3 regions of the Actinomadura chokoriensis genome follow, and region 1 is predicted to be linked to each of the others. Evidence: riboswitches for the same ligand, from Rfam matches in the RefSeq annotation. Region 1 holds a riboswitch; each other region holds the start of a gene.
The links. Region 1 has a riboswitch for cobalamin ahead of ABFX46_RS29955 (ribonucleoside-diphosphate reductase subunit alpha). Riboswitches for the same ligand answer to the same signal wherever they lie in the genome.

Region 2: linked by a shared signal. The riboswitch ahead of metE (5-methyltetrahydropteroyltriglutamate--homocysteine S-methyltransferase) and the one ahead of ABFX46_RS29955 (ribonucleoside-diphosphate reductase subunit alpha) in region 1 are both predicted to bind cobalamin.
Region 3: linked by a shared signal. The riboswitch ahead of cobN (cobaltochelatase subunit CobN) and the one ahead of ABFX46_RS29955 (ribonucleoside-diphosphate reductase subunit alpha) in region 1 are both predicted to bind cobalamin.

Annotation. Positions count from the first base shown of each region.
Region 1 covers NZ_BAAAMW010000017.1:61,943-69,358, reverse strand. The annotation lists gene ABFX46_RS29985 (APC family permease) at 1-221, opposite strand, end outside; gene ABFX46_RS29980 (hypothetical protein) at 289-720, opposite strand; gene ABFX46_RS29975 (COG4315 family predicted lipoprotein) at 741-1,265, opposite strand; gene ABFX46_RS29970 (copper resistance CopC family protein) at 1,459-1,992, opposite strand; gene ABFX46_RS29965 (YcnI family copper-binding membrane protein) at 1,989-2,696, opposite strand; gene ABFX46_RS29960 (hypothetical protein) at 2,791-3,462, opposite strand; cobalamin riboswitch at 3,602-3,821, shown strand; gene ABFX46_RS29955 (ribonucleoside-diphosphate reductase subunit alpha) at 3,911-6,202, shown strand; gene ABFX46_RS29950 (ribonucleotide-diphosphate reductase subunit beta) at 6,226-7,221, shown strand; gene ABFX46_RS29945 (hypothetical protein) at 7,275-7,416, shown strand, end outside.
Region 2 covers NZ_BAAAMW010000004.1:197,048-204,463, reverse strand. The annotation lists gene ABFX46_RS11560 (trypsin-like peptidase domain-containing protein) at 1-1,292, opposite strand, end outside; gene ABFX46_RS11555 (CU044_2847 family protein) at 1,271-1,603, opposite strand; gene ABFX46_RS11550 (serine/threonine-protein kinase) at 1,719-3,434, opposite strand; gene ABFX46_RS11545 (SDR family oxidoreductase) at 3,547-3,810, opposite strand; gene rox (rifampin monooxygenase) at 4,108-5,535, shown strand; cobalamin riboswitch at 5,567-5,775, shown strand; gene metE (5-methyltetrahydropteroyltriglutamate--homocysteine S-methyltransferase) at 5,877-7,416, shown strand, end outside.
Region 3 covers NZ_BAAAMW010000019.1:114,146-121,561, reverse strand. The annotation lists gene ABFX46_RS31875 (cobalt-precorrin-6A reductase) at 1-388, shown strand, start outside; gene ABFX46_RS31870 (precorrin-2 C(20)-methyltransferase) at 379-1,866, opposite strand; gene ABFX46_RS31865 (precorrin-8X methylmutase) at 1,866-2,486, opposite strand; gene ABFX46_RS31860 (precorrin-3B synthase) at 2,483-3,574, opposite strand; cobalamin riboswitch at 3,646-3,769, shown strand; gene cobN (cobaltochelatase subunit CobN) at 3,822-7,415, shown strand; gene ABFX46_RS31850 (cobyrinic acid a,c-diamide synthase CobB) at 7,370-7,416, opposite strand, start outside.

The sequences.
Region 1 (7,416 bases):
GCCAGCAGGACGATGACGGCCGCCGCGACCCACGGGGTGAGGTGGAGCAGTGCCGTCCCGCCGAGGCCGAGCGCGAGCAGGATCTCCTCGGTCGCGTAGGCGTTGGACGACAGCGGGTCGCTGCAGAACACCGGCAGCGCGATCTTCTTGGGCAGCAGCGTCTCGCCGAGCTGCCCGCTGCGCAGCGGCCGGCCGACCAGGAACCGCTTGGGAATGCTCACCGCTCTCCGCATCGGTCCCGTGACACCGCGGACTCCGCCGGGACCGCGGGCCCGGCGCCCGGGGCGTTCAGCGAGACGGCTGTTCGCGCAGGTGGCGCGCTTCGAGGGCCAGAAACGCGGCGAGCACGACGACGGCCGCGGACTCCAGGGCCAGCGCCGCCACGATGGCGGGGCCGTAGCCGCCCTCCTGGAAGCCGAACAGCGTGCCCGTCTCACTGATCATCAGCGCGATGATGGTGGCCGCCGCGTACGCGATCCCCACGAGCGCCACGAGCGCGTGCGCGGCCCGTCCGGCGATCGGCACCGACCGGATCACCGGAAGCGAGCCGAGCGGCAGCGCCAGGAGCAGCCCGAGCACCACGCCCCCGATGAAGTTGAGCAGGAACAGGACGCCGATGGTCGGGATGACCCGGAAATCGTCGGCGTAGTACTCGTACAGATGGACGGCGCCGACGCCGAACAGGAGCAGGACGCCCAGGTAGCGCAGGAGGTCACGCATCGCGATCACCCATGGCGGACCTACTTGGTGACCGCGCTGCCGGACGGCGACAGCACGTACCACTTGGCGCCGAACTGGTCGAGGCCCTGCCCTCCGGTGCTGCCGCTGGAGGTGCCGTCCGGCGCGTAGTAGTACAGCGGGTGCCCGGCGTAGCTGACCTCGGTGGTGCCGTCGCTCCGCTTGGTGGTGCTCAGCTTCGAGGCGTCCGCGCCCGACCCGGGCTGGGGCTTCACGCTGGTCGTGACCGGCGGCCAGACCGACGCGCACGACCCGGAGCAGGACGACTGGTTCCCCTTGTCCTTCTCGAAGAGGTAGACCGTCCGCCCCGCGCCGTCGACCAGGATCGGCCCGAGGCTCCCCACGCTCGCCGTCTTGATCGTCTGGCCGGACGTGCCGCCGGTGGGCGCCGCCGAGGTCGTCGACGATCCGCCGCCGTAGCCGCCCGACCCGGACCCGCCCGACCCTCCGCCGCCGCACCCGGCCGCGGCCGCCAGGGCCGCCCCGGCCGCTCCCATCGTGATCACCAGCCGCCGCATCCGGAACATGCGCACCCTCCCCGTGGACCTGTCGGCGGTCGCCCGCGACTCCTTCTGCGGCGCCGCGTACCCGCCGGCCCGCCGCGCGAACTGTCCCCGTCCCGGCTGTGACCCGTTCTTTCCGATAGCTGTAAAGAACGCCGCCCACCGGCCGGATGATCACGGGGTGCGGCCGTGATCACCCGAGCCGGTGGGCGAGCGGTCAGTCCTCGGTGGCGGAGGAGCGGCGGAGCCAGGCGACGGCGCCGCCCGCCAGGGCGATGACCAGGACGATCAGCCCGATCCAGAGCCAGCCGGACGAGCCGGACGACTTCTCCGCGGACGTCGCCGAGGCCGCCGACGGCGCGGCGGCGGGGCCGGGGGGCTGCGCGGCCGCCGAGGAACCCGTCACGGTGAAGGTGTAGGTGCCCTCGACCGGGTGCCCGTCGGAGGACACGACACGCCAGCCCACGGTGTACTCCCCGTTCGGGAGCGCGCCGCCGACCGCCTGGGTGACCTTGTTGTCGACCGCCTGGGCCGACCCGGACTGGTACTGCTTCTTCGACGCGTCCATCAGGACCACGCGCGGCAGCCGCACCGGGTCGGCGTAGGTGAGGACGATCTGGGACGGCGCCGGGACCGTCGCGTCCTTCGCCGGGTTCGCCGAGGTCAGCGCCGTGTGGGCGGAGGCCGGGGCCGCCGTCAGCGCGAGGACCGTCCCGACCGCCAGGGCGCCCGCCGCGAGCCGCCGGATCATGCCCGGCTCCGCGCGCGGCTCAGGCCGTAGCCGCCGACGCCGACGCCGATCACGCCGGCCGCGATGCCGATGCCGCCGAGGAGGCGGGCCGTCCCGTCATCGGCCGACGCCGTGCTCTTCGCGGCCGGCTTCCGCTCGGCCGTGAGGCCCGCCGTGGGCGCGGCGTCCTTCGGGGTGAGCTGGAGCGTCGGTGCGGGGTGCTCCGGTTCGGCGCCGCCCTCGGCCTGCTCCTCCTCCCACTTGACGACCTCGCCGTTGGAGTACGTCTGGTCGGCCTTGAACATGATCTGGTCGGTGTCGGTCGGGAGCGGGCCCATGGAGACGTCGAACTCCTGGAACTGGCCCGGCTCGATCTTGCCGCCCGACCAGGTGATCGTGGTGACGGCCTCGGTCAGCTCGCCGCCGTGGGACTTGATCGGCTTCGGCAGCGTGGACTTCTCGGCCTTCACCGTCCAGCCCGGGGTCGGGCGGACGGACACCGACGCCAGCGGATGGTCGACCGGCAGGTGCACCACGACCTTGGTGGTGGAGGCGTTGTCGCGCTCGTTCGGCACCCGGAACGACACCTTGGCGTAGGAGCCCTGCTCGGCGGTCGTCGGGTTGGCGGTGACGTGCGCGGACGCGGCCGTCGCCCCGCCGACCACGGCGAGGGCCGCGAGGGACGCGAGAGCGCCGGCACGGCGGGCATGCGAGAGGAAAGGCATGGGGAAATGTCCGTTCGAGTCGTACGGAAGAGAAGCCGGATGCGCCGCGGATCGGCGTCCGGTGACGTACGGCGCTCGACGCGGAGGCTTCGCCTCAGCAGAAGCGTGCGAGCGCCCTCGAACGCGCCGGGGGACCCCGCTCGACCACTTGGTGCCGCAGCACCCGGCCGAGGGCGGCGGCGACGTCCGCCACCGGGAGCACCGGGGCGGGACGCGGGGACGCGGCCGGCTCGACGGCCAGCAGGCCCAGCAGCAGCCGGACGGGACGGTCGGCCGCGGCGGCGACCCGGCGGGCCATCGCCCAGGCGGCCCGCTCGCCGCGCCGCAGCCACCACGCGGCGACCAGCGCGGCCACGCAGTGCGCGAGCGTCATGACCAGGCCGTTGGGGTCGTGCGGGGCCGACGCCGCCATCGTGTCCGCGCCGGCCGCCATGGCGGCGTGCATGCCGGACGCGTGAGCCCCGCCGGCATGATCCGCCATCGCGGGCATCGGGAGCGGGGGGTGCGGCGCCGCCGCGGTGAACAGCGTGTGCAGCGCGAACTGCCCGCCGAGGAGCCCGCCCAGGATCGTGGCGAGGGAGCGCTCGTGGCCCGCCAGCATCAGCGTCACGCCGAGGACCGCCCCGAACCCGCTCAGCCCCGCCCACACCGGGACCGCGGCCCCACCTGCGAGGACGTGCCCGAGGACGGCCAGCGCGACGCACGCGGTCGCGAAGACGATCGCGCGGGCGGTCCGGAACAGGGGTTCGCGGGGGCGTTCGGACATGACGGGACCATCGTGCCACCACCCCCGCCGACCCCGCAGCCGACCCTGCCGCCAGCCCCGCCATCTACCCGCGCCCAGCTCGCAGCCGCATCGACACGCCCAACATCTTGGGGTTGCACAAAGATCGCGAACTAGATGTAGGGTTCAATCCCGTGCTGGTACGCCCCCGCCGTTCGCGGCGGGGGCGTCGTAAGAGGGAACCCGGTGCGAATCCGGGACTGCCCCGCAGCGGTGAGCGGGAACGACCGCCGTTATGAGCACTGGGCCCATCGGGGCCTGGGAAGCGACGGCCACTAGGACGCCTTCTCCGGAAGGCGGCGCCCGCGAGTCCGAAGACCTGCCAGTTCGATACGTCCAGGCCTCGCGGGTGGGCCGGAGGGCGGAGCGCGGCGTGCCGTCGCGCGCCGTTCGCATGCCCCCGCGAGGCGGCTTGCGAGGGGAGAGGCACGTGACACAGGCTCTGGCGGCGCCGCCGGCCGCGGCGGCGTTGCGACGGGGGATCGGCGCGGAGGTCGAGGCCGCCTGCGACGGCATACCGGACGTCGAGCCGGGACGGGTGCTGGCCGCCGTCCGCTCCGGGAACGGGCTGGACGCGGCGGCGCTGCGCGACCTCGCGATCGGCGAGGCCGCCGCGCTGGTGCCCGCCGAACCCGGGTACTCCAAGGTCGCCGCGCGGCTGCTCGGCGCCCGGATCAGGGACGAGGCGGCGTCCGCGGGCGTCGCGACGTTCGCCGAGTCGGTCGCCGCCGCGCACGGCGCGGGCCTGCTGGCGGACGGCCCGGCCGCGTTCGTCGCCGCCAACGCCGACGCCCTCGACGCGCTCGCCGACGACTCCGCCGACGACCGGTTCGAGTACTTCGGGCTGCGCACCCTCTACGACCGGTACCTGCTGAGGCATCCGCGTTCGCGGCTCGTCCTGGAGCGTCCGCAGCACTTCCTGCTGCGCGTCGCCTGCGGCCTCGCCGACACCGTGGAGGAGGCGGCGGAGCTGTACGGGCTGCTCGGCACGCTGCGCTACCTGCCCAGTTCGCCGACGCTGTTCAACGCGGCGGCGCGCCGCCCGCAGCTGTCGTCGTGCTTCCTGCTCGACTCGCCGCGCGACGAGCTGGAGTCGATCTACGACCGGTACGGGCAGGTCGCGCGGCTCAGCAAGTACGCGGGCGGCATCGGGATCTCGTGGACGAAGGTCCGGTCGCGGGGGTCGCTGATCCGCGGCACCAACGGGCGTTCGAACGGCATCGTGCCGTGGCTGCGCACGCTGGACGCGTCCGTCGCCGCCGTCAACCAGGGCGGGCGCCGCAAGGGCGCGGCCTGCGTGTACCTGGAGCCGTGGCACGCCGACGTCGAGGAGTTCCTCGAACTGCGCGACAACACGGGCGAGGACGCGCGCCGCACCCACAACCTCAACCTCGCCAACTGGGTCCCGGACGAGTTCATGCGCCGGGTCGAGGACGACGCGGTCTGGTCGCTGTTCGACCCGAAGGAGGTCCCCGAGCTGGCCGACCTGTGGGGCGAGGCGTTCGACGAGGCGTACCGGTCGGCGGAGCGGGACGGGCGGTTCGTCCGGCAGGTCCCGGCGCGCAAGCTGTACGGGCGGATGATGCGCACCCTCGCGGAGACGGGCAACGGGTGGATGACGTTCAAGGACGCCGCCAACCGCGCCTGCAACCAGACCGCCGAGCCCGGCCAGACCGTCCACCTGTCGAACCTGTGCACGGAGATCCTGGAAGTCACCGGCGATGGCGAAGCGGCCGTCTGCAACCTCGGATCGGTGAATCTGGCCGCGCACGTCACGCCGGCAGGGGTCGACTGGGATCGGCTTCGTTCCACCGTCCGCACCGCCGTCCGGTTCTTGGACCGCACCATCGACAGGGGCTTCTACCCCACGCCGGAGGCGGAGAAGGCCAACCGCAAGTGGCGACCGGTCGGCTTGGGCGTGATGGGCCTGGCGGACGTCTTCTTCACGCTGCGCCTTCCGTTCGACTCGGACGAGGCCCGCGCGCTCTCGACGCGCATCGCCGAGGAGATCGCGCTGGCCGCCTACGGGGCGTCCGCCGATCTCGCCGCCGCGCACGGCCCGCTGCCCGCCTACGGCATGACCCGCACCGCTCGCGGCCGGCTCCACGTCGACCACTTCCCGGACGCGATCCAGACCCGTCCCGAGGCGTGGGCCGAGCTCCGGGCGCGCGTCGCCGAGACGGGGCTGCGCAACTCGCTGCTCGTCGCGATCGCGCCGACCGCGACGATCGCGTCCATCGCGGGCTGCTATGAGTGCATCGAGCCGCAGGTGTCCAACCTGTTCAAGCGCGAGACGCTGTCCGGCGAGTTCCTGCAGATCAACGGCTACCTGGTCGACGACCTGAAGTCGCTCGGGCTGTGGACGCCGGCCGTCCGGGAGGCGGTGAAGAAGGCGAACGGCTCCGTCCAGGGCCTCACCGACCTGCCCGACGAGATGCGCACCCTCTACCGGACGGCCTGGGAGCTGCCGCAGAAGGCGCTCATCGACCTCGCCGCCGCCCGCACCCCCTACATCGACCAGTCGCAGTCGCTGAACCTGTTCATGGAGACGCCGACGATCGGCAAGCTCTCCTCGATGTACGCGTACGCGTGGCGCGCGGGCCTCAAGACGACGTACTACCTGCGCTCCCGCCCGGCGACGCGCATCGCGCAGACGACCGTCGCCTCCGCGGCGGCCGTGTGCTCCCTGGAGAACCCCGAGACCTGCGAGGCGTGCCAGTGAGCGCGCGGACGGAAGGACGCGGCATGCTGCTCGACCCCGGCCTGGACCTGACCCTGCGGCCCATGCGCTACCCCGACTTCTACGAGCGGTACCGGGCCGCGATCCGCAACACGTGGACGGTGGAGGAGGTGGACCTCGCCTCCGACCTCGCCGACCTGGAGCGGCTCACCCCCGCCGAACTGCACCTCGTGAACCGGCTCGTCGCGTTCTTCGCCACCGGCGACTCGATCGTGGCGAACAACCTGGTGCTGAACCTCTACAAGCACGTGAACGCCCCGGAGGCGCGGCTCTACCTATCGCGGCAGCTATATGAGGAGGCCGTCCACGTACAGTTCTACCTGACCCTCCTGGACACCTACCTGCCCGATCACGACGAGCGCGCACGGGCGTTCGCGGCGATCGAGCACATCCCGTCCATCCGGGCGAAGGCGGAGTTCTGCTTCCGCTGGATCGACTCGCTCGGCGCCCTGGACGAGCTCCGGAGCGCCGGCGACCGCCGGACGTTCCTGCTCAACCTCATCTGCTTCGCGGCCTGCATCGAGGGGCTGTTCTTCTACGGCGCCTTCGCGTACGTGTACTGGCTGCGGTCGCGCGGCCTGCTGAACGGCCTCGCCTCCGGGACGAACTGGGTGTTCCGGGACGAGTCGATGCACATGGAATTCGCGTTCTCCGTGGTCGACACCGTCCGGGCCGAGGAACCGGAGCTGTTCGACGCCGAGCTGACGTCCCAGGTCACCACGATGCTGGAGGAGGCCGTCCAGGCGGAACTGGCGTTCGCCCGCGACCTGTGCGGCGACGGGCTGCCCGGCATGAGCGCCGACGACATGCGCGCCTACCTCGAATACGTGGCGGACCAGCGGCTCGTCCGGCTCGGGCTCCCGGCCCGCTACGGCACCGCCAACCCGTTCGCGTTCATGGAGCTGCAGGACGTCCAGGAGCTGTCCAACTTCTTCGAGCGGCGGGTTTCGGCGTACCAGATCGGCGTGGAGGGGAGCGTCACCCTGGACGAGGCGTTCTGAACTTCTGGGACCGGGCACTCGTTGAAGGAGGACCTAGTCCGAGGAGGACGCACATGCCTTCCGTCGTCGACCGGATCATGAGGTACGCCCGCGGTCCGCAGGGCCGCAAGATGCGGGCGAAGGCCGAGCGCTACGCCCGCGATCCCCGCACGCAGGCCAAGGTGCGCGGCCTGCTGGCCCGATTCCGGGGCGGTG
Region 2 (7,416 bases), on a different contig from region 1:
GGAAGCGGCCGGGTCGTCACGAGGAACGAATAGCGGGAAGACCGGGAGCGCCAGAACGCGACCGTTTCCAGCACACGCCGGCGGCGCTCGGGGTCCAGGATCTCGTCGACCCCGTCCACGAGGATCATCCAGGGGACGCCGGGCAGCGGCTCGTCCTCGAACAGGTCCGCCAGCCGCCGGTCCGCCAGCCGCGCGCCCAGCGCCGCCGTGACCCCGTCGGCGAGCGCCTCGGGGAGCGGGCAGTCCGCGGCCAGCGCACCCGCCGGGACCAGGACCGGTACGCCCGGCGCGCCCGCGCCGTCCAGCCAGCGGCCCGCGCTCGTCTCCGCCAGGTGGCGCAGCAGGCTCGACTTCCCCGTGCCGGGTCCGCCGACCACGAACACGCACCGCCGGTCGCCTTCGAGCAGCAGGTCGGCCTGGACGGGCCGCGCCTCCACCGCCAGGTCGTCGCCGTCCCCCTTCGCCTCCTGCCCGCGGATCACGGGGCTCGCCTGCTGGCGCAGGTAGACGGAGCCGAGTTGCGGCGCGTTGGCGAGCGCGAGCCGGTACGGATGCTCGCGCGCGGTCAGCTGCGCGGCTTCGAGGTAGCCGCGCAGCCGGGGGCTCGGGTGGCACCAGCGCCCCGCCGCCAGTTGCCGCTCGTCCAGCAGCCGGAACCACGGCAGGCGGTCGGGGGACGGCACCGACGGCGGTTTCAGATCCGGGACGGCTTCGAAAACGCGCTCCGCTCCGATGAGACGGGCGCCCGGAGGCCCACCGGGCGGGGCATCGGCGCGACGCAGAACCCCGCACACTCCGCCCGTGCGCCAATTGAGCACGGGACCGCCGCTGAAGCCCTCAATGGCCCGTCCCTCGGTCACCCTGAGCAGTTCCACGCCTTCGGCATTCACCGAGGGGCCGTCATAGACGGAACGGATGACATCGCCCTGCCGATAGGCGCCGCCCGGATGCCCGTAGGCCCACAGCTCGTCGCCCGGCTCCATTTGCTCGGCCAAGCACGCCACGGGATGGTCGAGTTCTCCGACCACTTTCAGCAAGGCCAGGTCGTGCTCTGGGAGGAATCCCGATGGCGTGACCGCGAGCTTGAATTCGCGGTCGCCCCACTGCCCGACCACGTGCTCCGGGGGTTCGCTCCCCGGCGCGGTGACGACGTGCGCGCAGGTCAGCACCTGTCCGGGCGCGACGAAGAAACCCGTACCGATCCTGTCGTCGGCCGACACCATGACCGTCGCGGCGCGCAGTGCCTCGGCCAGCGCCGCCCGGCCCTCCTTCATGGGCTCGGCTGACCCCACTCCATCGTGACCTTCAGCGTCGACTTCGCGGACGCCTTGCCGAGCACCGCCACGAGCTTTCCGGTCTCCATTGCGACCTCGCACCCGAATTCGACCGCGAACCGGGTCGCGCCGCTCGTGCTCAGCGACGTCCCGAGCTGTTCGCCGAACTGCCGGATCGCCGCGATCACCTCGGTCATGTCCGGTTTCACAGCGGCGATGTCCCGCTCTTCGCCGAAGCCTCCCCCGCTTCCGGGGCGCAGTTCCGACGCCTCGATGTAGAGCGTCGCCCCGCCCAGGTCCACCGGCACGCGCTCGGGCGTGTCCTCCATACGGCCTCCCCGTTACGTCCTCTCAGTCTGCCAGTGGCGAAACGCCGCCGAAAGTGCCGAATACCAGCGGGTTCCCGCCGTTCACGAGCAGCGCCGGCCGGGCCCCGGCACGGGGTCAGACGATGCGGGCGCAGAGGACGCCTTCGCGGAAGTCCGTCCACCGCCACGAGCCGTCCGGGCACCTGCTCTCGTAGTAGCCGGTGAACTGGAGGATGTAGGTGAATTTCTTGGGGACGCGGTCCGAGTCGCAGCTCCACGAGGTCATCAGGCCGTGGCCGCTGATGGCCGGTATGCCTTTCTTGCTGCCCTTCTTGCCGAGGAAGCACTCGCCCTTCCTGAACTGCCGCCGCAGGCAGAGGTAGATCGCTTCTCCGTCGTGCCAGGGGGACCGCCACCAGGTCTCCCCGTCGAGCGCGTTGGAATCGCACCCGCCGCTCGAATCCTCCACCCCGGTCACCCGCACGTAGGCGTCGCTCCGGTCGCAGGACACCGCACGCGGCATGTCCTCGCTCCACTCGCCGAGCTCGTAGGGGTCCTCGTAGGCGTCCAGGCAGTCGTTCACCGAGATCTCGTCGAACGCCTCAAAGGTCGGGTTCGGCGTCGGGGACGGACTCGACGTCGGCCGCCGGGTGCTCCCCTCGTCGCTCGTGAGTCCGGACGTCCGGCTGGAGGACGGCGTCGGGGACGAGGTGGAGCCCGCATTGCGCGACGTGCCCGACTTGTCCGTGGCGGCGTAGGCGACCAGCAACGCGATCACCAGGACGCCGATGACCCCGGCCGCGATCCCGCCGGCCGGCTTCGCCGGCGCCTTGGGCTGCGGCGGCCGCCCCTGCGGCCGCCCCGCCTGCGGTTGCGATTGCGGTCGCGGCGGCGGAGGTGCCTTCGGCCCGGACTTCTTCTGCCGCGGACCGGCCGGAGGCCGCTCGTCCGTGTCGGGCTTCTTCGCGAACTGCTCGGTCTCGGCCACGCGGGTGGCGATCATCGTGCTGTACGTCTTCGGCAGCGGCATCGCTCCGTCCGCGGCCAGTGCGGAAAGGCGCTCCAGGAACTCGCCGGTCGGCGGACGGTCGTCCGGGTCCTTCTCCAGCCCCGCCGCGATCAACTCCAGCAGCGCCGCCGGGACGCCCGTCAGGTCAGGGTCCTCATGCCGCACGCGGTAACCGAGGGCATCGGGCGGCCCCTCCCCGAACGGATGCCGGCCGGTCACCGCGAAGCTCAGCACGGCGGCCAGGCAGAACACGTCACTGGCCGGACCGATGTCGCGGCCAAGGTACTGCTCAGGCGACATGTACCCCGGCGTGCCCACCACCGTCAGACTCTGCGAACTGGCGTCCATCGCCCGCGCGATGCCGAAGTCGATGATCCGGGGACCGTCCGCCGCCAGCATCACGTTCCCCGGCTTGAGGTCCCGGTGGATGACGTTCTGGTCGTGGACGGCCTGCAGCCCTTCGGCGAGCCCGGCGCCGAGCGAGGCCGCCGAGCCCTCGGGCAGCGGGCCGTTCTCGTCGACGGCGTCCTGCAGCGTCGGCCCCGCGATGTACTCGGTGACCAGCCACGGCGGGTCGGCGTCGGTGTCGGCGTCCACGACCTGCGCCGTGTAGAAGCCGCCGATGCGGCGCGCCGCCGCGACCTCCTTGGCGAACCGGCGCCGGAACGAGGCGTTGTCGGCGAAGTGCGGGTGGACGATCTTGACCGCGACCAGCCGCCGCCCCCGCGAGCGGCCGAGATAGACCTGGCCCATCCCGCCGGCCCCGAGCCGCGCCAGCAGCCGGTACGGCCCCACCCGCGCCGGATCGCCGTCCCTGAGCCCCTTGAGTCCTGCGCCGGACATCCCACCCCGCCTCACGCCTGCCGAACACCCTTGTCTATCTGAGGGCAAGCGTAACGAGAGCGATCACCCCGCTCTGCGTCCTCGGACGCACTCACACCCGACCGCCCGCCGCTCAGCGCTCCGGCGGCCGGGCCTCCTCGGGGTCCCGGCCGTCGAGGAAGTTCTCGTACCGCTCGGTGGTGATCGATCCGAGCGCGACGACGTTCGTGTGGATGCCGTGCGGTCCGTAATCGACGGCGAGTGCCCGGCTGAGCCCTTCAATGGCGGCCTTCGCCGTCGCGTACGGGAGGGAACCGCGCACCGGACGCTGCGCCTGATGGGACGAGACATTCACGACGGCACCACCCGTCCCGGTCACCACGTACGACCGACTCACGGCATCCCCTTTCAACGACGTCGTCCGCGCCCGCGATCTGCGACGGGCGCCCAGAACATCTTCAGCAAATGTCGGTCGTCACCGTCCACGCCTTTTCGCGTTTGCGGACGTCACGTCCCAGAGGTAACTGCACACATGGGCCATCAGCGAGGATCGTCCCCGGCACACGAAAAAGGCAAGGAGAACGGGCTCCTTGCCACTACTAACGTATAGCACGCAGGGGGGCTTGCGGCAAGGCCCGGGTGATGCCGCACAATCGTGGGCCGACGCCAGAACCTGCGGAAACGGGGGGTTTCCTTGATCGATGTGATCGTTGCCGGCGGCGGGCCGACCGGCCTGATGCTGGCGGCCGAGTTGCGGCTGCACGGCGTGCGCGTGCTCGTCGTGGAGAAGGACGCGGAGCCGACGAGAATTGTCCGCTCGCTCGGCCTGCATGTGCGCAGCATCGAGGTGATGGACCAGCGCGGATTGCTGGAGCGCTTCCTCGCGCACGGCACCAAGTATCCGCTCCGCGGCCATTTCGCCGGTATCGACAAGCCGCAGCCCGAACGGCTCGACACCGCGCATCCCTACATCCTCGGCATTCCGCAACCGGTCACCGACCGGCTGCTGGCCGAGCGGGCCGCCGAACTCGGCGCCGAGGTCCGGCGCGGCTGCGAGCTGGTCGGGCTGAGCCAGGACGAGGACGGGGTGACCGCCGACCTCGCCGACGGAGCACGCCTGCGCTCCCGCTACCTCGTCGGCTGCGACGGAGGCCGGAGCACGGTGCGCAAGCTGCTCGGCGTCGGCTTCCCCGGCGAGCCCGCGAAGACCGAGTGGCTGACCGGCGAGATGGAGGCGACCGAGGACCCGGAGAAGATGGCCGCCATCGTCGCGGACGTCCGTGAGACCCATCGCACGTTCGGCGTCGGCCCGGTCGGCGACGGCGTCTACCGCGCCGTCGTGCTCGCCGAGGGCGTGTCCGGGGACCGCGCCGCACCGCCCTCGCTCGACGAGGTGAAACGGCGCCTGCGGGTGTTCGCCGGCACCGACTTCGGCGTCCACTCGCCGCGCTGGCTGTCCCGGTTCGGCGACGCGACCCGGCTCGCCGAGCGCTACCGCGCCGGCCGGGTGCTGCTGGCCGGCGACGCGGCGCACGTCCATCCGCCGCTGGGCGGGCAGGGGCTCAACCTCGGCGTCCAGGACGCGTTCAACCTCGGCTGGAAACTGGCCGCCGCGGTCGTCGGACGGGCCCCGGAGACGCTGCTCGACACCTACGAGACCGAGCGGCGCCCGGTGGCCGCCGACGTGCTGAACAACACCCGCGCGCAGGCCGAGCTGCTGTCCCTGGAGCCCGGCCCGCAGGCGGTGCGCCGCCTGCTCGCGGAGCTGATGGACGTCGGGGAGGTGACCCGGTACCTGATCGAGAAGACCACGGCGATCGGCGTCCGCTACGACTTCGGGGAGGGCCATCCCCTGCTCGGCCGGCGGCTGCGGGACGTCCCGCTGAAGCGCGGCCGCCTCTACGGGCTGATGCACGAGGGCCGCGGGCTGCTGCTCGACCAGACCGGCCGGCTCGCGGTCACCGGATGGGCCGACCGCGTCGACCATGTCGCGGGCGCCAGTGCGGAACTCGACGCGCCCGCCGTTCTCCTGCGCCCGGACGGCCACGTCGCCTGGGTCGGGGACGACCAGGCCGACCTGCTCGAACACCTGCCCCGCTGGTTCGGCCCGCCCGCCGCCTGACGGCGCCCCGGGGCGCGCGGGCGAGGCGGCGGTAGACTCCGGATGCGGATGGTTCGCTCGTTTCGAGCGTCGTAAGAGGGAACCCGGTGCGAGTCCGGGACTGCCCCGCAGCGGTGAGCGGGAACGACCGCCGTCATACGCACTGGGCCCGCCGGCCTGGGAAGCGACGGCCAGTAGGACGCCTCCTCCGAGGAGGCGACGCCCGCGAGTCCGAAGACCTGCCTCCGCCCGCGCGCCGCCCGGCGCGCGGTGGTCCGCGGCCTCGTGGGACGGCCGGCGACGCGGCTCCGCCGTGCCGTGCCGTCCTCGCGGTCGCCCGTGGCACAGCGAGGGAAGCCGCCATGAACACGACGATCCTCGGATATCCCCGCATCGGGGCGCGCCGGGAGTTGAAGGTCGCCACCGAGGACTACTGGGCGGGGCGCATCGACGCCGACGCCCTCGCCCGGACCGGCGCCGACCTGCGCGCCCAGGTCTGGACGGGCCTGCGGGACGCCGGAGTCGACGCGATCCCGTCGAACACCTTCTCCTTCTACGACCAGATGCTCGACACGAGCGTGCTGGTCGACGCCGTCCCGGACCGCTACCGGCGGCTGACCGGGCTCGACCGGTACTTCGCCATGGCCCGCGGTGTCCAGGACGTCCCGCCGCTCGAAATGACCAAGTGGTTCGACACCAACTACCACTACCTCGTCCCCGAGCTGGGTCCGGACACCAGGTTCCGGCTCGCGGACGGGGCCGCCGCCAAGCCGCTGGCCGAGTACCGGGAGGCGAGGGCGCTCGGCATCGAGACGCGTCCCGTGCTCATCGGCCCGCTCACCTACCTGCTGCTCGCCAAGCCCGCCGTGGACGGGTTCCGCACGCTGGACCTGCTCGACGGGCTCGTCGACGTCTACGCCGAGATCCTGGAGCGGCTCGCGGGGTCGGGTGCGCAGTGGGTGCAACTGGACGAGCCCGTGCTCGTCGCCGACCGGAGCGCGGCGGAGATCGACGCGCTCGCCCACGCGTACGCGCGGCTCGGGCGGCTGTCCAGCAGGCCCCGGCTGATGGTCGCCGCGTACTTCGGCGCGATCGGCGCGGACGCCCTGCGCGTGCTGGCGCGCAGCCGGGTCGAGGCCGTCGCGCTCGACCTCGTCGCCGGGCCCGGCACCGTGGACGTGCTCGCGTCGGTCGGCGGGCTGCCGCGCAAGACGCTCGTCGCCGGGGTCGTCGACGGCCGGAACGTGTGGCGCACCGACTCCCGGAAGGCGCTGGCCGCCTGCGCGTCCGTGCTCGGCCTCGTCGACCAGATCGTGGTCGGGACGTCCTGCTCGCTGATGCACGTCCCGCTCGACCTCGACGCGGAGACGGCGCTCGACCCGGACGTCCGCGGACGCCTCGCGTTCGCCCGGCAGAAGGTCGCCGAGGTCGTCGCGCTCGGACGGGCGCTCGGCGACGGCGTCCCGATCCCGGACGGCGCGCCGCTCCCCGGACCGGGCGTCGACCGGGGCGTCCGGGAGCGGCTCGGCGGCATCGGGGACACCCGGCGCGGCGACCGCGCCGCCCGGTTCGCCGCCCAGCGGGACGCGCTCGGCCTGCCCGACCTCGCGACCACCACGATCGGCTCGTTCCCGCAGACCCCCGAGATCCGCCGGGCCCGCGCCGACCGCAGGGCCGGACGCATCACCGAGGCCGACTACACCGCCGCGATGAAGGCCGAGATCGCCCGCGTCATCGCACTGCAAGAGGACCTCGGCCTGGACGTCCTCGTGCACGGCGAGCCCGAACGCAACGACATGGTGCAGTACTTCGCCGAGCAGCTCGACGGGTACGCGGCGACCGAGCACGGATGGGTCCAGTCGTACGGGTCGCGCTACGTGCGCCCGCCGATCCTGCACAGCG
Region 3 (7,416 bases), on a different contig from region 1:
GTCCCTGCCCGAAGCCGCCGGGGCGCTACCGGTCGGGGCCCGCGTGTTCCTCACCACCGGCCGCCGCAGCATCCCGGTGTTCGCCGCCCGCGCGGACGCGTGGTTCCTCGCCCGGTCGGTCGACCCGCCGGAGCCGCCCGTCCCGCCCAACGCCGAGGTGCTGCTCGCCCGCGGCCCCTACACCGTGGAGGGGGAGCGCGCGCTGATCCGCGACCACCGCCTGGACGTGCTCGTCACCAAGGACAGCGGCGGCTCCATGACCCGCGCGAAGCTCACCGCCGCCCGCGACGCCGGCATACCGGTCGTCATGGTGGACCGCCCGCCCCATCCGGACGGCGTCCAGGCGACGGACGACGTGGCGACCGCCGCCGCCTGGGCTCAGGGGTAGCGGCGCGGCGTGTAGACCATGCCCTTGTCGGTCACCCGCGTCGTGGACGACCCCACGATCACGAGGCAGCGCATGTCGACCCGGTCCGGGTCGAGCTTGCCGAGCGTCGTCACCGCCACGTCCTCCTCCGGACCGCCCACGTCCCGCCCGACCACCACCGGCGTCTCGGGGGAGCGGTGCTCCAGCAGCAGGTCGCGCGCCGCCGGGAGCTGGTGCCTCCGCCGGCTCGACGACGGGTTGTAGAGGGCCAGCACCAGGTCGGCCTCGGCGGCGGCCGCGAGCCGCCGCGCGATCACGTCCCACGGCTTGAGGATGTCCGACAGCGACAGCACGCAGAAGTCGTGCCCGAGCGGGGCCCCCGCCCGCGACGCGACGGCCTGCGCCGCCGTCAGCCCCGGCACGACCCGCACCGGGACGTCCGCGAACTCGTCCCCGGCGGCGGTCTCCAGCACCGCCGCCGCCATCGCGAACACGCCCGGGTCGCCGGACGACACGACCGCGACGCGCGCCCCGTCCCGCGCGAGCTCCAGCGCGTGCCGGGCCCGGTCGGCCTCCACCCGGTTCCCGGACGCGTGGCGCCGCTGCCTCGGGTTCGGCGGCACCCGGTCGAGGTAGGGGCCGTAGCCGACGAGGTCGGTCGCCGACGCCAGGACGTCCTGCGCCTCGGGCGTGAGCCACGGCCGCCCGGCGGGCCCGAGCCCGACCACCCACACCCCGCCGGAACCGGCCGGCCGCGCCGGGGGAGGCGCCGCGAACGACCGCTCGGCCGGGCTCGTCAGCAGGGCGAGCGACATGTACGGGACGTCGGCCGGATCGACGTCGGCGAGCGGGGCGACCCGCTGCCGGTCGGTGGCGGCGCGCTCCACATACCAGGCGTCGCCGAGCCGTCCCGCGTCCTGGAAGGCCTGCCTGACCTTGGTGAACGTCCGGCCGAGCTTCAGCACGGCCGCCGCGTCGGCGCCGCGCAGCCGCGCGGCCAGCTCCCCGGCGGGCAGCGTGCCGGGCAGCACGGTCAGCGTCTCCTCCCGCTCCACCAGCGGGCGCCCCGCCGCCGCCGACGCCGCGCTCAGCGACGTCACACCGGGCACCACCTCGGTCGGGTAGTGCGGCGCGAGCCGCTTGTGCAGGTGCATGTAGGACCCGTAGAACAGCGGGTCGCCCTCGCTCAGCACCACGACCGTCCGGCCGGCGTCGAGGTGCGCGGCGAGCCGGGCGGCGCAGTCGGCGTAGAAGTCGTCCAGCGCGCCCTGGTAGCCGCCCGGATGCCCGGTCGTCTCGGTCGTCACCGGGTAGACGAGCTGCTCCTCGACCTGGCCGTCCCGCAGGTACGGCTCGGCGACCGACCGGGCGATGCTGCGCCCGTGCCGCGCGGAGTGGTAGGCGACCACGTCGGCGCCGCCGATCAGCCGCGCCGCCTTCACCGTGACCAGCTCCGGATCGCCGGGCCCGACGCCCACGCCGAACAGCCGTCCCGCCATCATTCCGCCTCACTGGCGATGGCGTTGACCGCCGCCGCCGTCATCGCGCTGCCGCCGCGCCGCCCGCGCACCACCAGATGGTCGAGGCCGCTCGCGGCGAGGGCCTCCTTGGACTCGGCGGCGCCGATGAACCCGACCGGGACGCCGAGGACCGCCGCCGGGCGCCCCGCACCCTCCGCGACCAGCTCCAGCAGCCGGAACAGCGCGGTCGGCGCGTTGCCGATCGCGACGACCGCGCCGCCGAGGCGGCCGCGCCACAGCTCCAGCGCCGCCGCGCTCCGCGTGGTGCCGAGCCGCGCCGCCAGCCCCGGCACCTCGGGGTCGCCGAGCGTGCACACGACCTCGTTGCCGGCGGGCAGCCGCGCCCGCGTGATGCCGGACGCGACCATCCGCGCGTCGCACAGGACCGGCGCGCCGTCCAGCAGCGCCGCCCGCGCCCGCTCCACGACCCCCGGCGACCACGCCAGGTCGCGGACGAGGTCGGTCATCCCGCACGCGTGGATCATCCGGACGGCGACCCGCGCCACGTCGTCCGGCAGGCCCGACAGGTCGGCCTCCGCGCGGATCGTCGCGAACGACCGCCGGTAGATCTCGGCGCCGTCCCGGACATAGTCGATCACCGCTGCTCCTCCGCCATCCTCAGTTCGACCGGGCCGCGGGGCATCCCGCAGCGCCGCTCGCACCCCGCCCAGTGGACGGGCGTCTCCGGGGCGCGCTCCAGCCCGCCGGCCCACCGCCGCGCCTCGCCCTGCACGTCGCCGCGCGACTTCGCGCACCCGGGACTGCCCGTGCACGCCGACACCCCGACCCACGGCGACGCCGGATCGACGGCGAAACCGGCCGCGCCGAGCCGCGCCGCGATGCGGCTTGCCGCGCCCTGGCCCAGGTCGCGCAGCACGACGCTCCGCCACGGCGTCACCCGCACCTCGTCCGCGAGACCGGCGAGCGCATCGGCCTGTGCCCCGGACAACCGTCCGAGAGGCGGCACGGCCTCCAGCGCGACGAGCCCGCCCCGCTGCGCGATGACCCCGGCATGCGGGCGGCGGGGCTCGGGACGCGCACCGGCCTCTTGGGGTTCGGCCCCGAGCCGCTCCGCGATGAGCCGCGCCCCGTCCGGCACCTCCGCGAGGCGCCACGCGTCCCCGCGGACGTCGAGGAACGCCTCCGCCGCCGCGACCGTCAGCGCCACCGCGCCATCGCGATGGGGCAGCCGCGTCCCGGCGAGGTGGAGGCCGTCCGGGGCGAAGGTCAGGTCGGCGCCCAGCGCGAGCATGTCGCCCGTGCCGTCGTCGAAGGCGAACAGGAAGCGGCCCGGCAGCCCCGCCAGCCGCGGATGCCCGCACAGCGCCCGGTCGAGGGCCGTGACCAGCGGATCCGTCGCCAGGACGCCGTGCTCGCCGCGTCCGCCGAGCGGGGACGCGACGATGTTGCGGACCCGCTCGTGGGACGGCGACGGCAGCAGCCCGGCCGCCCCCAGCCGCTCCGCGAGCGCCGCCGGATCGCGGACGCCGCGCAGCTGCAGATTGCCCCGGGACGTGAGTTCGATCACGTCCCGCCCCAGTTCCCGGGCGGCGGCGCCGAGCACCCCGAGCCGCGCGGACGACACCGCGCCGCCCGGCACCCGGACGCGCGCCAGCGGCCCGTCGGCGGCGTCGTGGGTGCGCAGCGCGCCGGGGCAGGCGTCGGCACGGAGTCTGGCATTCGGCACGGGGAGGATGTTAACCACACTTTGCGGGCGGCCCGCGCTGCCGTACTGTTCTCCTCAGGCGATGGCAATGGGAGGAAGCCGGTGCGAATCCGGCGCGGTCCCGCCACTGTGACCGGGGAGCGAATCCCGCTTGAGGCCACTGTCCGCACGGACGGGAAGGCCGGGGCGAGCGTCGATCCGGGAGCCAGGAGACTCCTGCCGTCGTGACACCCGCGACCGGGGCGAGGACCCCAGGGGAGGAACGGCCGTGTCCGCTGGCACCGTGCTGCTGCTGTCGACGTCCGACACCGATCTGCTGAGCGCCCGCGCGTCCGGCGCCGCCTACCGGCTCGGCAACCCGGCGCGGCTCACCGCGGACGACCTGCCCGGCCTCGCCGAGGGGACCGGCCTCGTCGTCGTCCGGCTGCTCGGCGGGCGCCGGGCCTGGGAGGACGGGCTCGACGCGCTGCTCGCCGGGCCCCGTCCGGTGGTCGTCCTCGGCGGCGAGCAGGCCCCCGACGCCGAGCTGATGGAGCTGTCCACCGTCCCCGGCGGCGTGTGCGCCGAAGCCCACGCCTACCTCGCGCACGGCGGCCCCGGCAACCTGGCCGAGCTGCACGCGTTCCTGTCCGACACCGTGCTGCTGACCGGGCGCGGGTTCGCGCCGCCCGCCGCGGCGCCGACGTGGGGACGGCTCGAACGCGAACCCCGCACCGCCGGCGGCCCGGTCATCGGCGTGCTGTACTACCGCGCCCACCACATGGCGGGGAACACCGCGTTCGTGGAGGCGCTGTGCACGGCCGTCGAGGACGCCGGCGGGCAGGCCATGCCGGTCTTCTGCTCGTCCCTGCGCACCGCCGAGCCCGAACTGCTCGACACCCTCGGCCGGGCGGACGCGCTCGTCGTGACCGTCCTCGCGGCGGGCGGGACGCGGCCCGCGACCGCCGGGGCGGGCGGTGACGACGAGGCGTGGGACGTGGGCGCCCTCGCCGAGCTGGACATCCCGATCCTGCAGGGCCTCTGCCTCACCACCAGCCGCGACGCCTGGGCGGCGAGCGACGACGGCCTGTCCCCGCTGGACGCGGCGTCGCAGGTCGCGATCCCCGAGTTCGACGGCCGCATCATCACCGTCCCGTTCTCGTTCAAGGAGATCGACGAGGACGGCCTCACCGTCTACCGGGCCGACCCCGAACGCGCCGCGCGGGTCGCCGGGATCGCCGTCCGGCACGGCCGCCTCCGCCGCACCCCGGCCGCCGACCGCCGCATCGTCGTCATGCTGTCGGCGTACCCGACGAAGCACTCCCGCGTCGGGAACGCCGTCGGCCTCGACACCCCGGCGAGCACCGTCCGGCTGCTGGCCCGCCTCGCGGAGGAGGGCTACGACCTCGGCGAGGGCTTCCCCGGCGTCCGCGAGCAGGACGGCGACGCGCTCGTCCACGCGCTCATCGCGGCCGGCGGCCAGGACGAGGACTGGCTCACCGAGGAGCAGCTCGCCGGCAACCCGATCCGCATCTCCGCCGCGTCCTACGAACGCTGGTACCGCACCCTCCCCGAGGTGCTGCGCGGGGAGATGGAGCTGCACTGGGGGCCGCCGCCCGGGCACCTGTTCGTCCAGGACGGCGCCATCGTCCTCGCCGCCCTCCGCGCCGGGAACGTCGTCGTGATGGTGCAGCCGCCGCGCGGCTTCGGCCAGAACCCCATCGCGATCTACCACGACCCCGACCTGCCGCCGAGCCACCACTACCTGGCCGCGTACCGGTGGCTGTCGGACGAGTTCGGCGCGCACGCGATCGTGCACGTCGGCAAGCACGGCAACCTGGAGTGGCTGCCCGGCAAGGCGGCCGGCATGTCCGCGTCGTGCGGCACCGACGCCGCGCTCGGCGACGTCCCGCTGATCTACCTGTTCCTCGTCAACGACCCGGGGGAGGGGACGCAGGCCAAGCGCCGCGCGCACGCCGTCCTCGTCGACCACATGGTCCCGCCGATGGCGCGCGCCGAGACCTACGGCGACATCGCACGCCTCGAACAGCTCCTGGACGAGCACGCGACGATCGCCGCGATGGACCCGGCGAAGCTCCCGGCGATCCGCGCGCAGATCTGGACGCTGATCCAGGCCGCGAAGCTCGACCACGACCTCGGCCTGGACGACCGTCCCCACGACACCGAGTTCGACGACTTCCTCCTGCACGTGGACGGCTGGCTGTGCGAGGTGAAGGACGCGCAGATCCGCGACGGCCTGCACGTCCTCGGCCTTGCGCCGGAGGGCGGGACCCGTGTCGACCTGGTGCTGGCCATGCTCCGCGCCCGGCAGATGTGGTCGGGGCGGGAGACGCTGCCGGGCCTGCGCGAGGCGCTCGGCCTGGCCGAGGACGGCTCCGAGGCCCTCGCCGACGTGGACGCCGCCGAGGCCGCCGCCCGGTCGCTCGTCCAGGGCATGGAGGACGCGGGCTGGGACGCGGAAGCGGTCCCCGAGATCGCCCGGCGGGTCCCCGGGGAGCGCCGCGAACTCGTGGGGCGGGTCCTGGAGTTCGCCGCCGCCGAGATCGTCCCGCGCCTGGCGCGCACGTCCGACGAACTCGGCCACGTGCTGCACGCCCTGGACGGCGGCTACGTCCCGGCCGGGCCGAGCGGGTCGCCGCTGCGCGGCCTCGTCAACGTCCTGCCGACCGGCCGGAACTTCTACTCGGTGGACCCGCGCGCCGTCCCGAGCCGCCTCGCGTGGGAGACCGGGCAGGCCATGGCCGCCTCGCTCCTCGACCGCTACCGCGCCGACCACGACGGGGAGTGGCCGCGCTCGGTGGGCCTGTCGGTGTGGGGGACGAGCGCGATGCGGACGGCCGGGGACGACATCGCCGAAGTCCTCGCCCTGCTCGGCGTCCGGCCGGCGTGGGACGAGGCGTCCCGCCGCGTCACGGATCTGGAGCCGGTCCCGCTCGCCGAGCTGGGCCGGCCGCGCATCGACGTGACCGTCCGCATCAGCGGCTTCTTCCGGGACGCGTTCCCGCACGTCGTCGCCATGCTGGACGACGCCGTCCGCCTCGTCGCGGCCCTGGACGAGCCCGACGGCGACAACTACGTCCGCGCCCACGTCCGGGCCGACCGGGAGGCGCACGGCGACGAGGGGCGCGCCGCCCGCCGCATCTTCGGGTCGGCGCCCGGAGCCTACGGGGCCGGGCTGCTGCCGCTCATCGACAGCCGCACCTGGCGCGACGACGCCGACCTCGCCGAGGTGTACGCGGTGTGGGGCGGCCACGCCTACGGCCGCGACCTCGACGGCGTCCCCGCCCGCGACGACATGGAGAGCGCCTACCGCCGCATCGCGGTCGCCGCGAAGAACGTCGACACCCGCGAGCACGACATCGCCGACTCCGACGACTACTTCCAGTACCACGGCGGCATGATCGCCACCGTCCGGGCGCTGACCGGCAGGGCGCCGGAGGCGTACGTCGGCGACAGCACCCGCCCGGACGCCGTCCGCACCCGCACGCTCTCGGAGGAGACCGCGCGGATCTTCCGGGCCCGCGTCGTCAACCCGCAGTGGCTCGCCGCGATGCGCCGGCACGGCTACAAGGGCGCGTTCGAGCTGGCCGCGACCGTCGACTACCTGTTCGGCTACGACGCCGCCACCGGCGTCATGGCCGACTGGATGTACGACCGGCTCACCGCCGCCTACGTCCTGGACGACGAGAACCGCGCGTTCATGGCCGAGTCGAACCCGTGGGCGCTGCACGGCATCGCCGAGCGGCTGCTGGAGGCCGCCGAGCGCGGCATGTGGGAGCACCCCGACCCGGAGGTCCTCAAGGGCCTGCAGGAGGTCTACCTCAAGGCGGAAGGCGACCTGGAGGACGACACCAGCCGTTGAG